2 regions of the Brevibacillus sp. TJ4 genome follow, and region 2 is predicted to be linked to the other one. Evidence: riboswitches for the same ligand, from Rfam matches in the RefSeq annotation. Region 2 holds a riboswitch; the other holds the start of a gene.
The links. Region 2 has a riboswitch for cyclic di-GMP ahead of ACAF76_RS19770 (diguanylate cyclase domain-containing protein). Riboswitches for the same ligand answer to the same signal wherever they lie in the genome.

Region 1 (9,815 bases), 520 kb from region 2:
GGCCAGCGGCAGCAAGCCCGCATTGACGATCGCCTGCACACCTGCGGCCAGCGCCTGGTTCAACCCTTGCACCACTGGTCCGATTGCACTGAACGCTACCAGTGTCAGCAGGCCGCCCACGATCCCTGCCGTGAAGTTGTTAATCAGCATTTCAAATCCGGGGCGAATTTTTCCTTCCAGCGATTGGTCTACTTTCTTCATCACCCATCCGCCGATTGGCCCCATAATCATGGCCCCGAGAAACATCGGGATGTCGGTCCCGACCACGACCCCCATCGTCGCAATCGCCCCGACGACACCTCCGCGGACATCGTGGATCATCTTGCCACCTGTGTATCCGATTAATAGCGGCAACAGATACGTAATCATCGGCCCGACCAATTTGGCCAGGTTTTCGTTGGGCAGCCAGCCCGTAGGAATAAATAATGCGGTAATCAGTCCCCACGCGATAAACGCCCCGATATTGGGCATCACCATCGCGCTCAAAAACCGTCCGAAGTTCTGTATCCGGACTCGTACATTGCCTGTCGGCTTGTTGCTTCCAACTGCGCTTTCCATCGCCAAACCTCCTTTTTCGCACGCCTGTGTGCAGAACATTTAGAATCATGCTGTTACACCAAAATATAAAGCGTTTTCATATTGGCCTCAACAAAATGAAATCTCGGCTTTGTCGCCAGCATTGTTGCCAAAACTGAATTGAACCAGCAGCATGAGGAGGAGGCAGACGCAAAACAGGCCCCTGAACGATCTCAGGGGCCTGGCTTCTTTTTCAATTTAGCGCTGACGATCGCCGCCACGTGGACGGGAATCGCCGCTGCGCGGACGGTAGTCGCCGGAACGTGGACGGAACTCGCCACTGCGCTGACGGGAATCTCCCGTGCGCGGACGTGGTGGCCGCTTGGCTCCGTAACCGCCCGGGCCGCCTTTCCCTTTTGGCGTTACTCGCTTCTTCCCGACGCGTACAGGCGCTTCTTCCGTGAGGCGGACAGGTGTCATATCCGGCTCTTTGGTCAGCAGCTTGAGCGCAGCGGAAATCAGGGTGACCGAGTCTACCTCTTCCAGCAGTTGTTCCGCCAGTGTTTTATACGCACCCAGATTGTCGCTGCCGCTCGCTTCCATCAGCTTCTCGACCGCGATGCGCTGCTGTCCTTCCATCGCTTCCGACATGCTCGGCACTGCACGGCGTTCCATTTTGCGGTTCGTCGCCCGCTCAATCAGACGCAAATGGTCGATTTCCCGAGGTGTCACAAAGGTTACGGCCAGACCTGTTTTTCCGGCACGGCCCGTTCTTCCGATACGGTGGACGTAGCTCTCCGAATCCTGCGGAATGTCGAAGTTGAAAACATGGGTCACGCCACTGATATCGAGCCCCCTCGCCGCCACGTCCGTTGCGACCAGCACCTCGATCGTACCTTCCTTAAACTTGCGCAGCACGCTGTCCCGCTTGGCCTGGTTCAAGTCGCCATGGATGCCTTCCGCTCCGTACCCGCGTTTGGTCAAGGCTTCCGCCAATTCATCGACACGGCGCTTCGTTCTCCCGAAAACGATGGCGAGCTCAGGAGAATGGATGTCCAGCAGGCGGCAGAGTACATCAAACTTCTGCTTTTCCACGACTTCCATGTACTGCTGCTCGATGTTGGGTACCGTCACTTCTTTTGCCTTGACGGAAATCAGTTCCGGGTTATGCATGAACTGCTGGGCAATTTCCTGGATCGCCCGCGGCATCGTCGCCGAAAACAGCAGTGTCTGACGCTGCTCCGGTACTTCGCGCAAGATTTCCCGGATGTCGTCGATAAAGCCCATGTTCAGCATTTCGTCAGCTTCATCCAGTACGACCATCTCGATCGCATCGAGGCGAATCGTCCTTCTGCGCATATGGTCCATAAAACGGCCCGGTGTCGCCACGATAATTTGCGGCCGCTTTTTCAACGCCTTGATCTGGCGAGTAATGTCCTGCCCGCCGTAGATCGGCAATGCGCTGATTTTTTTGTACTGGGCGATTTTGTTGATCTCCTCGGCGACCTGTACTGCCAACTCGCGCGTCGGCGTCAGGACGATCGCCTGGATTTGCGGGTCCTCTTCGTCTACTCTCTCCACGAGCGGAATCCCGAACGCTGCGGTCTTCCCTGTCCCCGTCTGCGCCTGACCGATCAAGTCCTTTCCTTGCAGAGCCACCGGAACGGTCTGCACCTGTATCGCCGTCGCCTCTTCAAACCCCATGTTTCCCAAAGCCCGGGTAACGGAGTGATGTAATCCAAATTCATAAAAAGTTGTCAATGCCCTTCAGTCTCCTTTTGTTCAATCCTTCGTCTATTAAAATTCTCACTAAAAAAGGGCATTATTCCCGACGATCCGGAATATGCCCTTCTACTCCCGTTTGTCATACACAGCATCCTGCAAAGAACATAGCCCTAATCGTACCATGCCGGGACGAAAAAAGCAACTTGACCTGACAATCATTTCCACTCCATGCACAAAAAACAGGCGAGAGAAATGCACTCTCGCCTGCCCAGTCCATACGTTTTCTTATTTTACCCACTTTTCGTACAGCTCATCGAATTTTCCTTGAAGTTCCATCTCATCCATCCACAGCTCCAGGTAGCTGGAGAAGATGAAATCTCCGCGATGAATCATGTACCCTTTTTCGCTTTTCGTGAACGGATCGTCCACGCGTTGTGCGAAAAGGCGGTCATCGGCATTTGCGTATACGATCGCTTCAATCGTGTCGGTAATCATCACGTCGTATGTACCGTCAGCAACCAGACCAGGGATGTCCAGGTTATTTTCCACGACTGTTACATTTGCTTCTGTCAGATACGTATCTACGAAAACCTGGTTCGTTCCACCCGGGTTTACACCGATGCGTACTTCAGGCTTGTTGATATCTTCAACCGAGTAGAACTTGTCTTTGTCTTCTGCGCGGATCAATGGCACTTTGCCAAACAGCAGGTAGCCGTCGCTCACGTACGCTTTTTGTTGACGATCCGTATTGCGCGTCACGCCGCCTACCGCGATGTCAAATTTGTCAGCGAGCAGATCGGACATCAGGGTTGGCCAGGATGTTTGCACGAAACGCGCCTCCACACCCAGGCTTTCCGCGAATGCCTTCATAGCGTCAATATCGTAACCCTCGAACTCGTTTGTCTCTGGGTTCAAATATGTGAACGGTTTGTAGTCACCAGGCGTTCCCACCAGGATATAACCGCGTGCCTTGATTTCATCGAGACGCGATTCAAACTTTTTGTTGGCTTTCGCTGTGTCTACGGCAGCGTATTGTTGCTGCGGCGCTACTGTGGCAGCACTTGCTCCCACTGCACCTGTAATCAGCATAGTTGCGGCGAACGTGCTCGCCAAGATGGATGTTGTAATCTTTTTCATGGATGTCTCCTCCTGATCCAGTACAGAAATATGGTAATGACTTGGGGAATAAATGATTGCGTGATGCTCTTGGATGCATCCCCCCTTTCAATTCTGCCAATCCTTGTTTTTACAGCTTGAATTTGCCAACACGCTGCTGCAGCTCTTCTACAACTCCGTTCAACTGATCGACAGAACCGACGATTTCCTGGATCGTCGCGAGCTGTTCCGCGGTTGCTTCCACGACTTTGTCAGCATCCGCCGAGGAGTGCTTGGCGATTCCATGCATTTCCTCCACAGCCGCTGTTACCTGCTGAGTGCCCGCGGAAATTTGCTCAGATGCGGCAGAGACTTCCAGGATGTGCGACGCTACATTGCGCGAGGATTCGAGAATCCGCTCAAAAATGCCGCGAACCTCCTGGATGATCTGAATGCCTTCTTGCGTGTTCTCTTTTCCGACTGCCATGACTTCTACGGCATGTGTCGTATCATTCTGGATTTCCTCGATCAGTTGGGCGATTTTGATGGTTGCCGCCTCCGACTGATGGGCGAGGTTTTTCACTTCTCCCGCTACGACGGCAAAACCGCGTCCGTGCTCGCCCGCTCTCGCCGCTTCGATCGAGGCGTTGAGCGCGAGCAGGTTGATCTGCCCGGTCAACTGGCTGATCGTATCCAAAATGCCCCCGATTTCCTGGGAACGTCCGCTCAGTCGTTCGATGACAGTCGAAGCGTTGTTTGTAGCCTCGCCGATGTTGTTCATTTGAAGCACTGCCTGTTCCACGGCAGTCGCCCCTTGCTCTGCCTGTTCGGTAGACTCGCGGGCTGCCTCGGAAACCTGGGAAGAAGTTTCCGCGATTTTGGTGATTCCACTCGCCATGTCGTTCATGGAAATCGCCACATCCTGCGAACTTACTGCCTGAGCCTGCGCTCCTTTGGCAATCTGAGCGATCGCGGAACCGATTTGCTCGACTGTGCTCGTCGTGTGATTGATTCCGGTGGAGACCTCTTTTGTATAACGGAGCACGTGATCCGAAGAGTGCGATACCCCTTCGATCAGATCCTTCAAATGAGAGACTGTCTTGTTAAAGTCGCGAGAGAGAACGGCAATTTCGTCTTTTCCTTCGACGGACACCGCCTCTGTCAAATTCCCCTGCGCGACCACGTTTACAGCCTTGTTCAGACGCTGGATCGGCCTGACGACGCCTCTTGCTGTCAGGTAGGAGAGAACCAGACCTACCAGCAACACCACTGCCGAGATGAGCAGCAGAGTGAAGAACAACTGATTCACTGCTTTATGCAATTCATTCTCCGGAGCGGTGACAAATACACCCCATCCCAGGCTCGTAGGGGCATAGGAGGCAAACTGGTCAGCGGACCCGTCCGTGTAGTTGATCAATCCTTTGCCGCCCTCCTGAATACTTGCATATGCGCTCTTCAATTCCTCGACCGAAGATTCCAGAATCGTTCCTTGCAGAATCAATTCTTCATCAGGATGCCAGATGTAGGTTCCCGCCTTGCTGACCAGAAAGGCGTAGCCCGTTTCGCCGAACGCTTCCTCGGAGACCTCTTTCTGGATCTCATTGATCGGAATGGTCGACCCCACATAACCGTATTGGCGGTTGTCTTTCATCAGCGGATAAATAATCGTCACGATGTTGTTGCCAGTTCGCTGCGAGGTCACCGGTTCCGAGACGATAATTTTCCCTTCCCCTTTAGACGCTTCCTTGAAGTGAACGCGGTCAGACGGGTTGGTCTCCTCCCCCCGAAAGTTGATGACCTTCGTACCGCTCAGGTCATACGAGAAAAAGAAAGTTTCAAACTCCGGGTTCTTTGTCTGGGCAGTTTGAATCAGCTTCAGGTCCTGATCAAACTGATTGTCCTCGGAGATCATTTCGCTAACGGTTTCCACGATGGCGATTTTTTCCTTGAAGAAGCTGTCAATTCTCGTGGACAGGCTTTCCGCCGCCATCTCTGCCTCCTTGTTCAGACTGGCAGACAAGAAACTGGATGAACTCATGTAGCTTGCACCACATACGACAGCCAAGCTGACTGCCAACAACAGACTCATCAGAAGCATCAACTTTTTTCGTAAACTAAGATACATAAGTGCTGAGTCCCTCCTGCATGTAATGTGTGAAAACAAAAAAGAAGACGCCAAACGGCAGCCTTCTTCCCTCGCCTCGGTTTGGCAACCCGGCTGTCATAGCATGTGACAATCGTCACATATCCGTAGACCCGTGGCTTTGCGTCCCTGTCTTTCAACAGGTTTGCCTTTATCTCCATTTTTGTCCAGATTGATATTATGTTCAATATAACATAAAAGTTGGTAAGTTTGATTAATAAATAATAAAATTTTCCCGATTTTTGTTTACCATTTGTAAAAAAAGACCACCGATGTTAATAGGTGGCCAATCTGTCAGGAAAGTGGCTTGTCCCGGGGAAAGCAGGTTTTTCCCGCCGAAATGGGCTCCATCATACAAAAAACCCCGTTAATAAAAACGGGCCAGCCTGTAGACAAAGTTCCGTAAGGAACAGGGTCTGCAGGCTTTTTTGTTGAATATAGAACATGTTACGTTTTCAAAAGTTATTTTTTAGAGGTGGCATTATGCTTAATAAGCAAGAGGCCGAAGGGCGTTATCAGATATCTGCATTCTCGCTAGATGAGTTGGTGCCAGAAGATCATCTCGTAAGAAAAATTGAAAATGCAATCGACTTTTCGTTCATCTATGACTTGGTGGAAAGCCTCTACTGTCATGACAATGGCAGACCCAGTGTTGACCCTGTAGTCTTAGTTAAAATTGCTTTCATCCAATATATTTTTGGAATTCGTTCCATGCGACAAACGATTAAAGAGATCGAAACCAATGTTGCCTATCGGTGGTTTATTGGCTATGATTTCAGTCAGCCCATTCCCCATTTCACGACCCTAGGCAAGAACTATGTTCGCCGTTTTCGGGATACTCAACTCTTCGAGTCGATCTTCCTTCGAATATTGGAGGAGGCGGTTCATCATGGATTCGTGAAGCCTGATGTGCTTTTCATTGATGCTACGCATGTAAAAGCCAGTGCGAATAAGCATAAATACGTGAAAGAAATCGTTGAAGAACAAGCGAAGAAATATCAAGAGCTGCTGGACGAAGAAATCAATCAGGATCGTATTGCACATGGAAAGAAGCCCCTTGAAAAAAAGACAGAAACTTCGAAGAAGGAGGTGAAAGTCAGCACAACTGACCCGGATTGCGGATTGTTTGTAAAAGGGGAAAAGGAACGTGTATTTGCTTATAGTTTTCATACAGCATGTGATCGAAATGGATTTGTGCTTGGTGCCAAGGTAACGCCAGGCAATGTGCATGACAGTCAGGTTTTTGAGGATGTTTTGAATCAAGTGCGAAAGACGTTTGCACAGCCTCAAGCTGTGGCAGTGGACTCGGGATACAAGACGCCTTACATCAGTAAAACACTCCTTGATGACCAGATTCGCCCCGTTATGCCCTACACAAGACCACGCACCAAAGAAGGTTTTTTTAAAAAGCACGAATATGTGTATGATGAATATTTCGACTGCTACATCTGCCCGAACGAGCAAATCTTAACATATGAGACAACAAACAAGGATGGGTACCGTATCTATCGATCAAATTCTCAAGTTTGCCGAAGTTGTCCGTTCTTGAAACAATGCACGGAAAGTAAAGACTACACAAAGAGAGTGAGTCGCCACATCTGGGCTGATTACCTCGAAGAGGTAGACCACCTCCGGCATACCGAGGAAAACAAACAAATCTATAGCAAACGGAAAGAAACGATTGAACGTGTATTCGCTGATATGAAGGAAAAGCATGGCATGCGTTGGACGACCTTACGAGGACTGGAGAAGGTCACGATGCAGGCGATGCTTGTTTTCGCTGCCATGAACTTGAAAAAAATGGCGACCTGGCTATGGAAATCAGGTCGCCAAAAGGTGAACGATCAAAACACCTTCGGTATTTTCATCAAATTATTAAACAAACTCCCTCTGCTGTTCGTTCAGCGAGGGAGTTTGTCTGCAATCTGCCCCGTTAATAAAAACGGGCTTTTTTAACAAGACGAAATCCCTTTTCATGGGTGCATGTTTTCACGCATTACGAAAGACCTAGTACATGACCAGCTTCATCCAGTCGCATCGACTCCGCCGCCGGCTTTTTCGGCAATCCTGGCATGGTCATAATGCTGCCCGTCAGGACGACAAGAAAACCTGCCCCTGCCGAGAGCCGCACCTCATTGACTGTGATGGCAAAATCCGTGGGAGCGCCGAGGACGTCTGCCCGGTCTGTAAACGAGTAAGGCGTCTTGGCCATGCAGACAGGGAGGTGGGACAGCCCCAATTGCTCTACCTTGTGCAGCGTTTTTTGCGCAGCCGGGGAAAAGACGACTTGCGAGCCGCGGTAGATGTCGCGGACGATCGTTTCCACCTTGTCTGTGATCGTCTGCTCTTCATCGTACAGGAAGCGGAATTGGGACGGTGTTTCCGCGGCGAGGACGACCTTTTCCGCCAGCTCGGCTCCTCCTGCTGCTCCTTGCTCCCACACCTTGGACAGCGCCGCCTCTACGCCGATCTCCTCGCAAAGCCGCTGCACCTCGTCGACCTCGCGCTGCGAATCGGTGACAAAATGATTGATCGCAACCACTGCAGGTATGCCAAACTTGCGTATGTTCTCCACATGCCGCTTCACATTTTCAAAGCCTCTGGCGACCGCGGCGATGTCTTCTGCCTGCAAGTCCGCGACCTTCACCCCGCCGTTGAATTTCAACGCCCGCACGGAAATGACGATCACGGCAGCCGATGGCACCAGCCCTGCCTGTCTGCACTTGATGTCGAAAAACTTCTCTGCACCCAGGTCAGCGCCGAAGCCTGCCTCTGTCACGACGTAATCCGCGAGCTTCAAAGCCGTCTTGGTCGCGATTACACTGCTGCAGCCGTGGGCGATATTGGCGAACGGCCCGCCGTGGATCAAGACAGGCGTTCCATCGCTTGTCTGCACCAGGTTTGGCTTGATCGCGTCTTTGAGCAGCACGCACATCGCGTCGACAGCATGGAGCTGCTCCGCCCGCACAGGCTGGTCGTCCATGTCATAACCGATGATGATGCGGTTCAGCCTCGCACGCAGGTCTTCCCTGTTTTCGCTCAAGCATAAAATCGCCATGATCTCCGACGCTGTGGTGATCATAAAGCCGTCTTCGCGGGCCATTCCATTGCTCTCTCCCAGTCCGACCACAATCGAGCGAAGAGCACGGTCATTCATATCCATGGCCCGTTTCCAGACGATCTTTTTCGGGTTCAAACGAAGCGCATTGCCGTGATGGATATGGTTGTCGATCATTGCAGCCAGCAAATTGTGCGCCGAGGTGATCGCATGAATGTCTCCAGTAAAGTGCAGGTTGATTTCGTCTGCGGGAAGAATCTGCGCCTCGCCGCCACCGGTAGCGCCGCCTTTGATGCCCATGCAGGGGCCAAGAGAAGGCTCCCTCAGCGCCGCTACGGTCTTTTTGCCAATCAGGTTGAGGGATTGGGATAGTCCAATCGTGGTCAGCGTTTTGCCGGCTCCCGCAGGATTCGGGTTCATCGCTGTGACCAGAATCAGCTTGCCGTCTGGCCGATCTTTGATTTTCTCCCACAATTCATCGGCCAGCTTTGCTTTGTACTTGCCGTACAATTCCAAATCATCCGTATCTACTCCAAGTTTTCGGGCGATATCAACAATCGGTTTCATGGACGCCTCCTGTCCTGTAGTTCGTTCACTGCCTAAACATTCTTACACCCCACATTATAATCGATTCGCACGACTGGTTATCTTTTCATGCAAAAAAATTTTTTTCAGCCCTCCACAGATGCTGCTACACTTCGCTGCGAAATGTTCGGCCGAGCTGCTCTCCCAGTCCAAAATAATGCCGGAAGTTGTAGAGAATAGGGCTCCATTTGCCCGGGTCGATGTGATGCTCGTCCAGAGTGATGTTTCGATGGGCATGTACTTGCATCACTTTTGTTTCGACGATGGCGAAATTCAGCGTGTGCTCGGGAATCCGCACGTTCTTCACCGTCGCTTCCAACTGCAGCGGACATTCGCCGATTCGCGCGGGCTTACCTGCCATCCCTGGTACAGGAGTAAGGCCTGCGACTGCAAACTTGTCTTTGCGGTAGGAAAACCCGATCTGTTTTTTCTCCTCGGGCACGGGGTTTTTGCCCGTGTACGGAGCCAGTCTTTCGACCCGTTCCCATAAGGATGGGTCCGGCACATTGATGACACATTCGGGATGGCGCTGCAGGTTTTCAAACGCTTTTCCTGCCACGCCTACGCCCAGTACGATACAGTCGCCCAATGCCCAGGAGGAAGAAAGCGGGCTGATATTCGTCGTTTCGTCCTCGTTTACGGTAGTCAGCAAAATGACAGGCGTTCCGTAGTAGAGAATTTTCGGTTTGATCG
Region 2 (9,815 bases):
CGAACTGAATACCCTGTGCCTTGCAATAGTCCCGCAGCTCCTGTTGGGTCAGGCGCGGATGGAACTCCACCTGATTGACCATCGGTTTGATCTCCGCGTCTTTCAGCAAATCTTCGAGGTGGTGAATGTGGAAATTGCTGACCCCGATGGCGCGTACACGTCCGTCCTTGTACAGCTTCTCCAGCGCTCTCCAGGCGTCTTTGTACTTGCCTTCGACCGGCCAGTGAATCAGGTAGAGATCCAGTTTTTCCAGCCCCAGCTTGCTCAGGCTCGTCTCATAGGCAGCCAAGGTCGACTCGTATCCCAGATCGGAGTTCCACACCTTGGACGTCACGAACAGGTCATCCCTGGAAATGCCCGCTTCGGTCAAACCCTGGCGGATGCCTCTGCCGACTCCCTCTTCATTTTGATAAATCGCCGCTGTGTCGATACTGCGGTAGCCGTGCTTGATCGCCGCCTTCACCGCATGTTCCAGCTCCGGCCCTTCTTCTACCTTGAACACGCCCAATCCGAACCAAGGCATTTTCACTCCATTCGAGAGGACAGTCGTATCTTGCAAATGTTTTGCCATTATCATCTCATCCTTTTCCATTTTTTTGTACAACACCATTCTCACTGGCTTTCGCCGATGACAGATGCTATTCTGACTTATAATACCCATTTCGGGAAGTACGCACTTTTTTGTACCATAGTAACAAAAAAGTTCCTATTACGAGGAGGATTGCAACCATGAAGAAGAAATACAACATCTCAGTCGAAGCGACATTGGAAGTGATCGGCGGCAAATGGAAATGCGTCATCCTCTGCCACCTCACCTACGGAAAAAAACGGACAAGCGAGCTGAAGCGCCTGATGCCGGGAATCACGCAAAAAATGCTGACCCAGCAGCTTCGCGAGCTGGAGCATGACGGCATCGTCAACCGGATAACCTACAATCAGGTTCCCCCGAAAGTCGAGTATGAACTCAGCGAATACGGCTGGAGTTTGAAAGGCATCCTCGACTCGCTCTGCGCTTGGGGTGAACAGCATATTATCAAAGAGTACGGAGACAAATACGCCGTTCTGGAAGAAAACATTCTAAACCGATAAGCATCGTGTACACGTCATCCATCGAATTGATCCTGTCATGCGGTCTTCTCCAGCTTGCCGCTGATCGCCGTCAGTACGACAGCGCCGAGCACCATCACTCCGCCGATCCACGGTGTATGGATCAATCCGATGGTATCGACTACGATCCCGCCGACAAAAGCTCCGATAGCAATCCCCAGGTTAAACGCAGCGATATTAAATGCCGAGGCTACATCCACGGCGCCCGGCTCGTATTTTTCCGCGAGCTGGACGACGTAGAGCTGCAGGCCAGGAACATTCATAAAGGCGAGAAGTCCCATCAGCACGATGGTAATCGTCCCCGCTACCTGATACGGTGCTGTCATCGACAGAACCACCAGAATGACCGCCTGCACAGCAAACATCCAGAGCAGAGCACGGATCGGATGCTGATTGGCGACCTTTCCCCCGAACGTATTGCCGATTGCGATGGCAAGCCCGTAGACGAGCAGAATCAGGCTGACTGCACTCGCCTGATACCCGGTGATTTCCTCGAGGATGGGGCTGAGATAGGTAAAGGCGACGAACGTACCGCCGTATCCCAGCGCCGTGATTGCATACACCAGCAGCAGGCGGCCGTTGGTCAAGATTTTTACCTGATCTTTTACGGAAGCAGGCTTGGCTTTCTTCTGATTGTTGGGGACGAGCAGAGCTGTGCAGATCAAGGCAATCAATCCCAGCAAGGCAACCCCCCAGAAGGTTGCCCTCCATCCGAACATCTGCCCGATGAAGGTCCCGAGAGGCACTCCCGTCACCGTAGCGACAGTCAATCCTGTAAACATCATGGCAATCGCGCTCGCCCGCTTATTCTCCGGTACGAGATCGGCGGCGATCGTGGAGCCGATCGAGAAAAACACGCCATGAGAAAAGGCTGTGAAAAAACGGGCGATCAACAAAAGGGAAAAGCTGCTCGACAATGCTGCAACACTGTTTCCGACGGTGAAAAAGACCATCAGCAAAAGCAGCAGTGTCTTGCGGGGAATTCTGCTGGTCAGCGCCGTAATGACCGGCGCCCCCACCGCGACACCGAGCGCATAGCCGGATATGAGCAGACCGGCGAGCGTAATCGTGACGTTCACATCCTGAGCGACTGTAGACAGCAAACCGACAATGACAAATTCCGTCGTTCCGATGCCAAATGCATTGATAGCGAGCGCAAGCAGGGCGAGTGTATGGTTTTTCCCACCTCGTGCCTGTTGCACGCCATGGGCAACTGTATTCATTGTTTTCCTGTCTCCTTTTATGCGTAGTAGTCAGTCATCCGATCACGGGGCCCCGCAGCCCGAATGACTGTGGAATCGAACGAGTGCTATTATGTCGCATACAGTCCTCGGAAAAAAGTACGCACTTTTTTGTATCATAGTCACCGAAAAGTTCCTGTACAGTACGCAAGCTGCACAAAAGCTGGCGGTCCGCACACAAAAAAAGACAGCAGCCGATGAGCTGTTGTCTTTTTCCTTCACTTCGCTTTATAGATACTGTATTTGTTTTTCCCTTCTTCTTTGGCTTGATACAAGGCGCTGTCTGCCTTTTTGAGCAAAGTCTGGTGCGTGTCGCCTGGTTCGTAGAGCGCAATGCCGATGCTGGATGTGGTAATGAACGAGACATCGTTGATGTTCCACGGGTGTTGCAGGCCTTCCAGAATTTGGTCCGCAATGACGACTGCCTGCTCCAGACTGTGCGCATCGGATAGGCAGATGACAAATTCATCACCGCCCATTCGCGCCAAAATGGCTGATTCCGGGATACATGTTTTTACTCTTGCTACAAACTGCTTCAGCAGCTCATCCCCCACATCGTGACCGAATGTATCGTTGATGTCTTTAAATTTATCGAGATCGAGGTACAGGACGGCAAATCCGTGATGCTCGTGCTGTGCTTCCTCGATGGACTCTTTCAGCTTCATGTAGAACAGCCGACGGTTAGGCACTCCCGTCAAGCTGTCGTGAAAACTGTAATACTCCAGTTGATCCTGATATTTCTTTCGCTCGGTAATTTCCCGTCCGACAAACATCATATTTTTGAAATTTCCTTCTTCATCGAACATTGGGGTACCTTTGAGCTCCAGCCACACCTGATGGCCGTCTTTGTGACGGCGGACAATTTCATACGTAAACGGTTCCTGGGAGACGACCATGTTTAAAAAAACAGCCTGGAAATCGGTATCGACCCCTTCATCAGGCCGATGAAAGACCCATTTGCCGACATATTCCTGCGGGTCATACCCAAGGACCATTTGGTGGGACGGCGAAGCGTAGGTGACGATCCCGTCCAGATCGACCTGCTGGATCAGGTCGAGCGAATTTTCCGCCAACAGCCGGTAGCGTTCTTCACTTTCCTTCAAAGCCTGTACCAGGCGATGCTGCTCCGTTATATCCATCGCGATCCCGAACACACCGATGACTTCACCGTTGACGATCAACGGGATGTTTTTCACATGCAGATGGATGATCTCTCCACTTTTATGGATGGCATCCATCTTGTATTCGCAGGGAATCCCTTGCACGACGACGGCAAACTTTTCGTTTACCATGTCGAGGTGCTCGGGAACGGTCAATTCTTTGTAATGAACTCCTAAAAGCTCTTCCTTGGCATAGCCGAGCGACTCGGTTAATCCTTGATTGGCTTCAATGATCCTGCCCTCAGTGGAAAGGACGAAAATCCCATCCGTATTATGGTCAATGATCGATGTAAACACTTCGATAGACTGCTCACTCAAAAACCCAATCATTTTTTCCTCCTTCGGCAGCCCAGCCGTCCTAGCAATGCCGTAGACCTGTGGCTTTGCGTCCCAGACTTTCGTTCTGGGTTGCCTTTTCGCAGCAAAACGAAAACATATTCTCTGAATCTAGCATGTGTTTCCGCTTTGCACATCCTACTATGGTCATGCCTTATGTTAAAGTCAACTATATGTAGACACTTTAAATTCAGCAATAGTGTAATTATTGGAAAATGCACATAAAGAAAGAAGCCGTTTTTCAACGGCTTCCCTACACTTGACACTATCAGTCATTTTTCCTGTTGCCTTTTATCCGAATTGAGCCTGATGCAAACGGCTGTAGATGCCTCCTGATGTAATCAATTCTTCGTGGTTGCCTTGTTCGGCTATGCCTTCCTTGGTCACGACCAGGATGCGATCGGCATTTTTGATGGTGGCAAGCCGGTGAGCGATGACGAGCGTGGTGCGCCCCTGCGACAAATCCGCAAGCGACTTTTGAATCGCCAGTTCTGTCTCCGTATCCAGGGCTGAGGTCGCTTCGTCAAGGATGAGAATCGGCGGGTTTTTCAAAAACATGCGCGCGATCGACAGTCTTTGCTTTTGTCCACCTGACAGCTTCACGCCCCGTTCGCCGATGATCGTATCCAGTCCGTCTGGCTGGCTGCGGATAAACTCATCCAACTGTGCCTTGTGCGCTGCTTCCAGTATCTCTTCATCGGTAGCATCCAGTTTTCCGTAGGCGATATTATCCCGAATACTTCCGGAAAACAGGAAGACGTCCTGCTGCACGATACCAATCTGACTGCGCAACGAATTCAGCTTCATGTCGCGAATATCGACGCCATCCACTTCAATCGAACCGCCCTCGACCTCATAAAAGCGCGGGAGCAGACTGCACAGCGTCGTTTTCCCCGCTCCGGATGGACCCACAAAAGCGACCGTCTCTCCAGCGCGAATGTCAAACGAAATGTTCTCCAATGTTTTCTCGTGACCTTTGTACCCAAAACTTACATTGCGATAGCGGATGTTTCCTACGAGATCCACATGGACGGCCCCAGGAGACTCCGTGATGTCAGGAGCGGTATCCATCACTTCCGTAAACCGTTTGAAGCCGGCGATCCCTTTTGGATAGCTCTCGATCACGGCGTTGATTTTCTGGATCGGCCCGATGAGTACATTGGACAGCAGGATGAAGGCAACAAACTGTCCATTGGTGAGGTCTCCCGCGATGACAAACCATGTGCCGAACAAGAGCGTAAACAACGTAATCAGACGCATGAGCACGTAGTTCGCGGTGATGCTTTGGGCCATGATTTTATAGGAAGCCAGCTTTGTTTGCCGGTACTGTCCATTGTTGACGGCGAATTTTTTTTGTTCGTACTCTTCGTTGGCAAAAGCCTGTACGACTCGGATGCCGCCGATGCTGTCTTCCACGCGGGCGTTGATTTCCCCGACGTCCTGAAACAGTCTGCGAAATGTGCGCGTCATCTTTTTGTTGAAGTGAATCGCGAGCACCAGCAGGACGGGAATGACAATAAACGATATGACGGCCAATTTCCAGTTAATCGACAGCATGATGAGAAAGGAACCGATCAGGGTCATCACCGCGACGAAAACATCCTCCGGTCCGTGATGCGCTACTTCCCCGATCTCCTCCAGGTCTTTGGTCAGCCTGGAAATCGAATAGCCTGTCTTATGATTGTCATAATAGGAAAAAGAGAGCCTCTGCATATGCGCAAACAGCTCTCTGCGCATATCTGTTTCAATGTTGATCCCGAGCATGTGCCCCCAATAGGTGACGACGTAATGAAAGCCTGTGTTGAGCAAATAAATCAGCAGCAATCCCAGGCATGCCCAAAAGATGATCACCCAGTCGTTCCCGGGAAGAAGTTTGTCGATCACTTGATTTACGGCAATCGGAAAGGCCAGCTCCAGCAGACCTACGAGAATGGCACATGAAAAATCGAGAATAAACAGCCATTTGTACGGTTTGTAATAAGAAAAAAAGCGCAACAGCAAATAGACTTCCTCCTAACTTTGCGTAATGCAGTTCACCGGATTCAGCGAGGGAATTCCCCCTTCAATTTCTCCTTCATATTACACTACCTGCAGATAGAGATGAATGAAAAAAACCTAACTGCGATTTCACAGTCAGGTGTGGAAATTACCTTTTTCTCTTCCGAATCTGATCCATAATAGATCCGGTGCTCGTCTGCGGACTGGTCAAGACGGGTATGCCGAGCTCCTCCACGGCAAAACGGGCTCTTGCCATGGAGATTTGCGCCAACACAAGGACGTCCACATGGTTACCCGCAAGTTTTTGCGCACGCTCTTTGATCAACTGATTATGTTTGTCTGTATCGCCGTTTTGTAAGGCGTGGAAGGCTTCTACCATCGGCGATACGGAATTCATCGTCGCATGGACCAAACCGATCCTCGTTTTCATCGATTCCTCCTTCTTCACGGCGAAACAAATGTCCACCTTTTGCGTTTTCACAGCCGTTCAACAATCGCCTTGGTAAATTCCGTCGTCGATGCAGTTCCTCCCAGATCGCGTGTGGAAATGCCATCGTACATCGTCTGCATGGTCGCGTTCTCCACCGTCCGCGCTATTGTCTGCAAGTCCCGATCCTCATGCCGGGCAGCCAGCCAGTCGAGCAGCATGACCGCAGAAAGCAGCTCTCCGACGGGATTCGCTATGTTTTTGCCTGCAATGTCGGGAGCCGATCCATGTGCCGCCTGTGCCATCGCCTGATTGTCGTTCGTATTGATCGATGGCGACAATCCCAGGCTCCCTACCAGTTCACCAGCCAGGTCAGAAAGAATGTCTCCAAACATATTGGTCGTGACAATCACATCAAAGTCTCTTGCTCGCCGAACCATGTGAGCGGCCATGGCGTCGATATGATAATCTTCCACCTGCACCTCGGGGTACGCTCTCCCCACTTCCCGGCACGTATTCAGAAACAATCCATAGCCCAGCTTGATGACGTTTGCCTTGTGGACGATGGTTACTTTCTTGCGTCGCTGCATCGCCATCCGGAAAGCAGCGTGCGCGATTCGTTCGGCAGCCTTTCTGGTAAACACTCCGGTGACAATCGCCACATCCGGGTTCACCATGAATTCGCCGGTCCCCTGGTACATGTTGCGATCAGGGTAGAACCCCTCTGTATTTTCCCGAAAAATCACCATATCAGCTTCTCCCACAACACTTTTGATGCCGGCAATCGTCCTGCTGGGCCGAATATTGGCATACAGATCAAAATGATGGCGAAGCTCTCCGCTGGGATTTCGCTTGACTTGATGTTCCGGTGGGTACGCCGAAGAATCATGTGGTCCCATGATCCAGCCATGACATGTTTCCAGTGACTCTTTGGTGATGGCTGGTACAGGCTCACCGTATTCCTTGATTCCCGTCCACCCCATTGGCAGTTCAATAAAATCAAACGTGGCTCCCTTCACACGTTCCGCCGCTGCTTGAAGCACATCTACAGTAGACTGGACGATTTCAGGTCCGATCCCGTCTCCGTACAATACCCCCAACTTGTATGTCGCCATGTTCTCCATACCTTTCCGTCGTTGTTTTTCAAACTTTCTGTAAAAAATGTAGTACAACAAGCAACGAAAATAAAATAGTGATTTGGAATTGGGGTCCATAGTTTTTGGTTATCCCTGGCTTGCTTCCTACAGAACGCGGCTCTGGAAGACGGGACCCCGCTTCTGATCATCGCAGGCAAAGAATACGGCACAGGAAGCTCTCGCGATTGGGCAGCCAAAGGACCTTACCTGCTCGGGGTCAAAATGATTATTGCCGAAAGCTACGAGCGCATCCATCGCAGCAATCTGGTAGGGATGGGCATACTTCCCCTGCAATTTACTCCCGGAAACAGCGCCTCTTCGCTCGGCATCACCGGCTGCGAGAGTTTCGAAACGATAGGATTAGGCAACGAACTGAGACCCGGGCAAACGATCACGGTCAGAGCTACCCGCGAGGACGGAAGCATGTTTTCATTTGAAGTGATCGTTCGTTTGGACAATACGGTGGATGTGGACTATTATCGCAATGGCGGGATTATGCAGACTGTCGTGCGGCGGTTGTGCAAATAGCAAAGCCGAGGAAAATCAGGGCGCACAAACCCTGGTCCCTCGGCTTCCTTTGCGTTTTCCTGGTTCAAAGCGGCCTCCCTTTCTCTTCCGTGTCCGTGACCGTGCGCGCCTGCCCCGACCGCAACCAAAAGTACATCCCCATCCCGATCAAGGTCAGCAAACCTCCTGCCACCTGCATCGCTCCCACCACTTCACCGAGCAGCAGATAGGCGAGGATAATCGCCAGCACAGGCTCCCCGATCACGCCGACAGAGACTGTCGTGGCGCCGATTGTGTTCAGGAGCAGGTTGAACAGAAAATGACCGAAGACAGTGGGGATGATCGCCAGCAGGAGAAAATACGTCCACTCGGAAGAATCGTATTCGGTCAGCGAATAGCCTTGGGCGACGCTGTACGCCAGCAGCACGAGTCCACCCAGACCGAACACCATGATGCTGTACACATTGGCGGGTATCTTGCCGCTCAGCTTTTGCCCGGCCAGCAGGTAGACGGCGATGGCGATAGTTCCGAGCAGGGATAGTCCATCGCCGATCAGCGCCTGTCGCGACACCTCCATATCACCCCACGCGATCAGCACGGACCCGGCGAGAGATGCCGCCATGCACAAGACAATCCCGATAGTGACGCGTTCCCGAAACAGAAAGTACGACCCGACCATGACAAAGAAGGGCTGCAGCGTCAAAATCACCATCGAGCTTGCTACCGATGTATAGGACAGCGACTCCATCCAAAACAAAAAGTGCAATCCCAAAAACACGCCAGCCGTACACACCAGTCCCCATTCGGCTGCGGACAAGCGCATCGCTTTCACCGGCTTCCAGGGGACAAAGGGCGACAGGATCAATACCGTGATCAGCAGCCGATACATCCCGGCGACGGACGCCGGAGCATCCGACGATTTGATCAGGATGGAAGAGACGGCGATGGCGAGTACACTGATAAAAAGCAGGACATAGGGGTGGAACACCGTTTTATACGAGCTGTTCACTTGTACGCTATCCTCCATTGGACATACGGGAGCAGGCTTTACCCTCATCCATTTTTGGCTATTGTACAACGGTCACATGCTGCCTGCCACCCTGTTCGCTGAGCTTTTGCCACAGTGCGGCCACCCAACTGTCAGAGACCGGTGAAAACGCAATTAAACAATCGTGTAATTGAAGTCCTCTGGGCAAAAGACGGGGAAAATCAGGAGGAAATTCCCCCTCTCCATGGTTGACGATTGCATCTTCCGGTGTTGCAACTCCCCTTTATTCCGGTATATAGGGAAGTTCCAACTGCGTCGGGATATTGATCACATGCGTATCCGTGTAGGAGAGGATACCTTCCGCGCCGTATTCGCGCCCGACCCCTGATTGCTTCACGCCGCCAAACGGGAAGCGCACATCCAGCCCTTGTACGGCTGCCGTATTGATCATCGTCGTCCCTGCCTCGAGGCGTCGTGCCACTCTCACCGCATCCTCTTCCTTGCCCCAGACGGAGCTGGTCAGTCCGTAAATGCTCTCATTGTGCAGGGCGATGACCTGCTCTTCGTCATCAAACGGCAGAATCGGCACAGTAGGTCCGAACTGCTCTTCGACGACGATCGGATCGTTGTAGTCGCAGCCAAGCACCAGGGTCGGCTGCATAAAGTAGCCTTGTTCAAACAACTCGGGGTGAAGGACGCGTCCCAGCTTGATCACTTCGGCACCGCGCTGCTTGGCGTCATCGATCAGGCTTTGCACATGCTTGACCTGCCCTTCATTGTTGACCGGACCGATGGTGACATCGGGATCAAAGGGGTCCCCCACACGAATCCACTGGTTGGCCGCCTCCACGTACTTGGCGATGAATTCGTCGTACAGGGAGCCATGGACGTAGACACGTTTGGCGATCATGCAAA

Region 1: linked by a shared signal. The riboswitch ahead of ACAF76_RS00900 (methyl-accepting chemotaxis protein) and the one ahead of ACAF76_RS19770 (diguanylate cyclase domain-containing protein) in region 2 are both predicted to bind cyclic di-GMP.

Annotation. Positions count from the first base shown of each region.
Region 1 covers NZ_CP185865.1:194,080-203,894, reverse strand. Annotated here, with positions in the region: gene ACAF76_RS00915 (PTS mannitol transporter subunit IICB) at 1-558, opposite strand, end outside; gene ACAF76_RS00910 (DEAD/DEAH box helicase) at 775-2,277, opposite strand; gene ACAF76_RS00905 (transporter substrate-binding domain-containing protein) at 2,527-3,378, opposite strand; gene ACAF76_RS00900 (methyl-accepting chemotaxis protein) at 3,488-5,461, opposite strand; cyclic di-GMP riboswitch class I at 5,542-5,639, opposite strand; gene ACAF76_RS00895 (IS1182 family transposase) at 5,963-7,435, shown strand; partial or broken gene ACAF76_RS00890 (formate--tetrahydrofolate ligase) at 7,476-9,119, opposite strand; gene ACAF76_RS00885 (flavin reductase family protein) at 9,229-9,815, opposite strand, start outside.
Region 2 covers NZ_CP185865.1:4,027,019-4,036,833, forward strand. Annotated here, with positions in the region: gene ACAF76_RS19755 (aldo/keto reductase) at 1-571, opposite strand, end outside; gene ACAF76_RS19760 (winged helix-turn-helix transcriptional regulator) at 730-1,089, shown strand; gene ACAF76_RS19765 (MFS transporter) at 1,125-2,330, opposite strand; gene ACAF76_RS19770 (diguanylate cyclase domain-containing protein) at 2,567-3,838, opposite strand; cyclic di-GMP riboswitch class I at 3,849-3,931, opposite strand; gene ACAF76_RS19775 (ABC transporter ATP-binding protein) at 4,136-5,845, opposite strand; gene ACAF76_RS19780 (hypothetical protein) at 5,991-6,272, opposite strand; gene ACAF76_RS19785 (isocitrate/isopropylmalate dehydrogenase family protein) at 6,320-7,384, opposite strand; partial or broken gene ACAF76_RS19790 (aconitate hydratase) at 7,532-7,933, shown strand; gene ACAF76_RS19795 (DMT family transporter) at 7,998-8,921, opposite strand; gene ACAF76_RS19800 (aldehyde dehydrogenase family protein) at 9,184-9,815, opposite strand, start outside.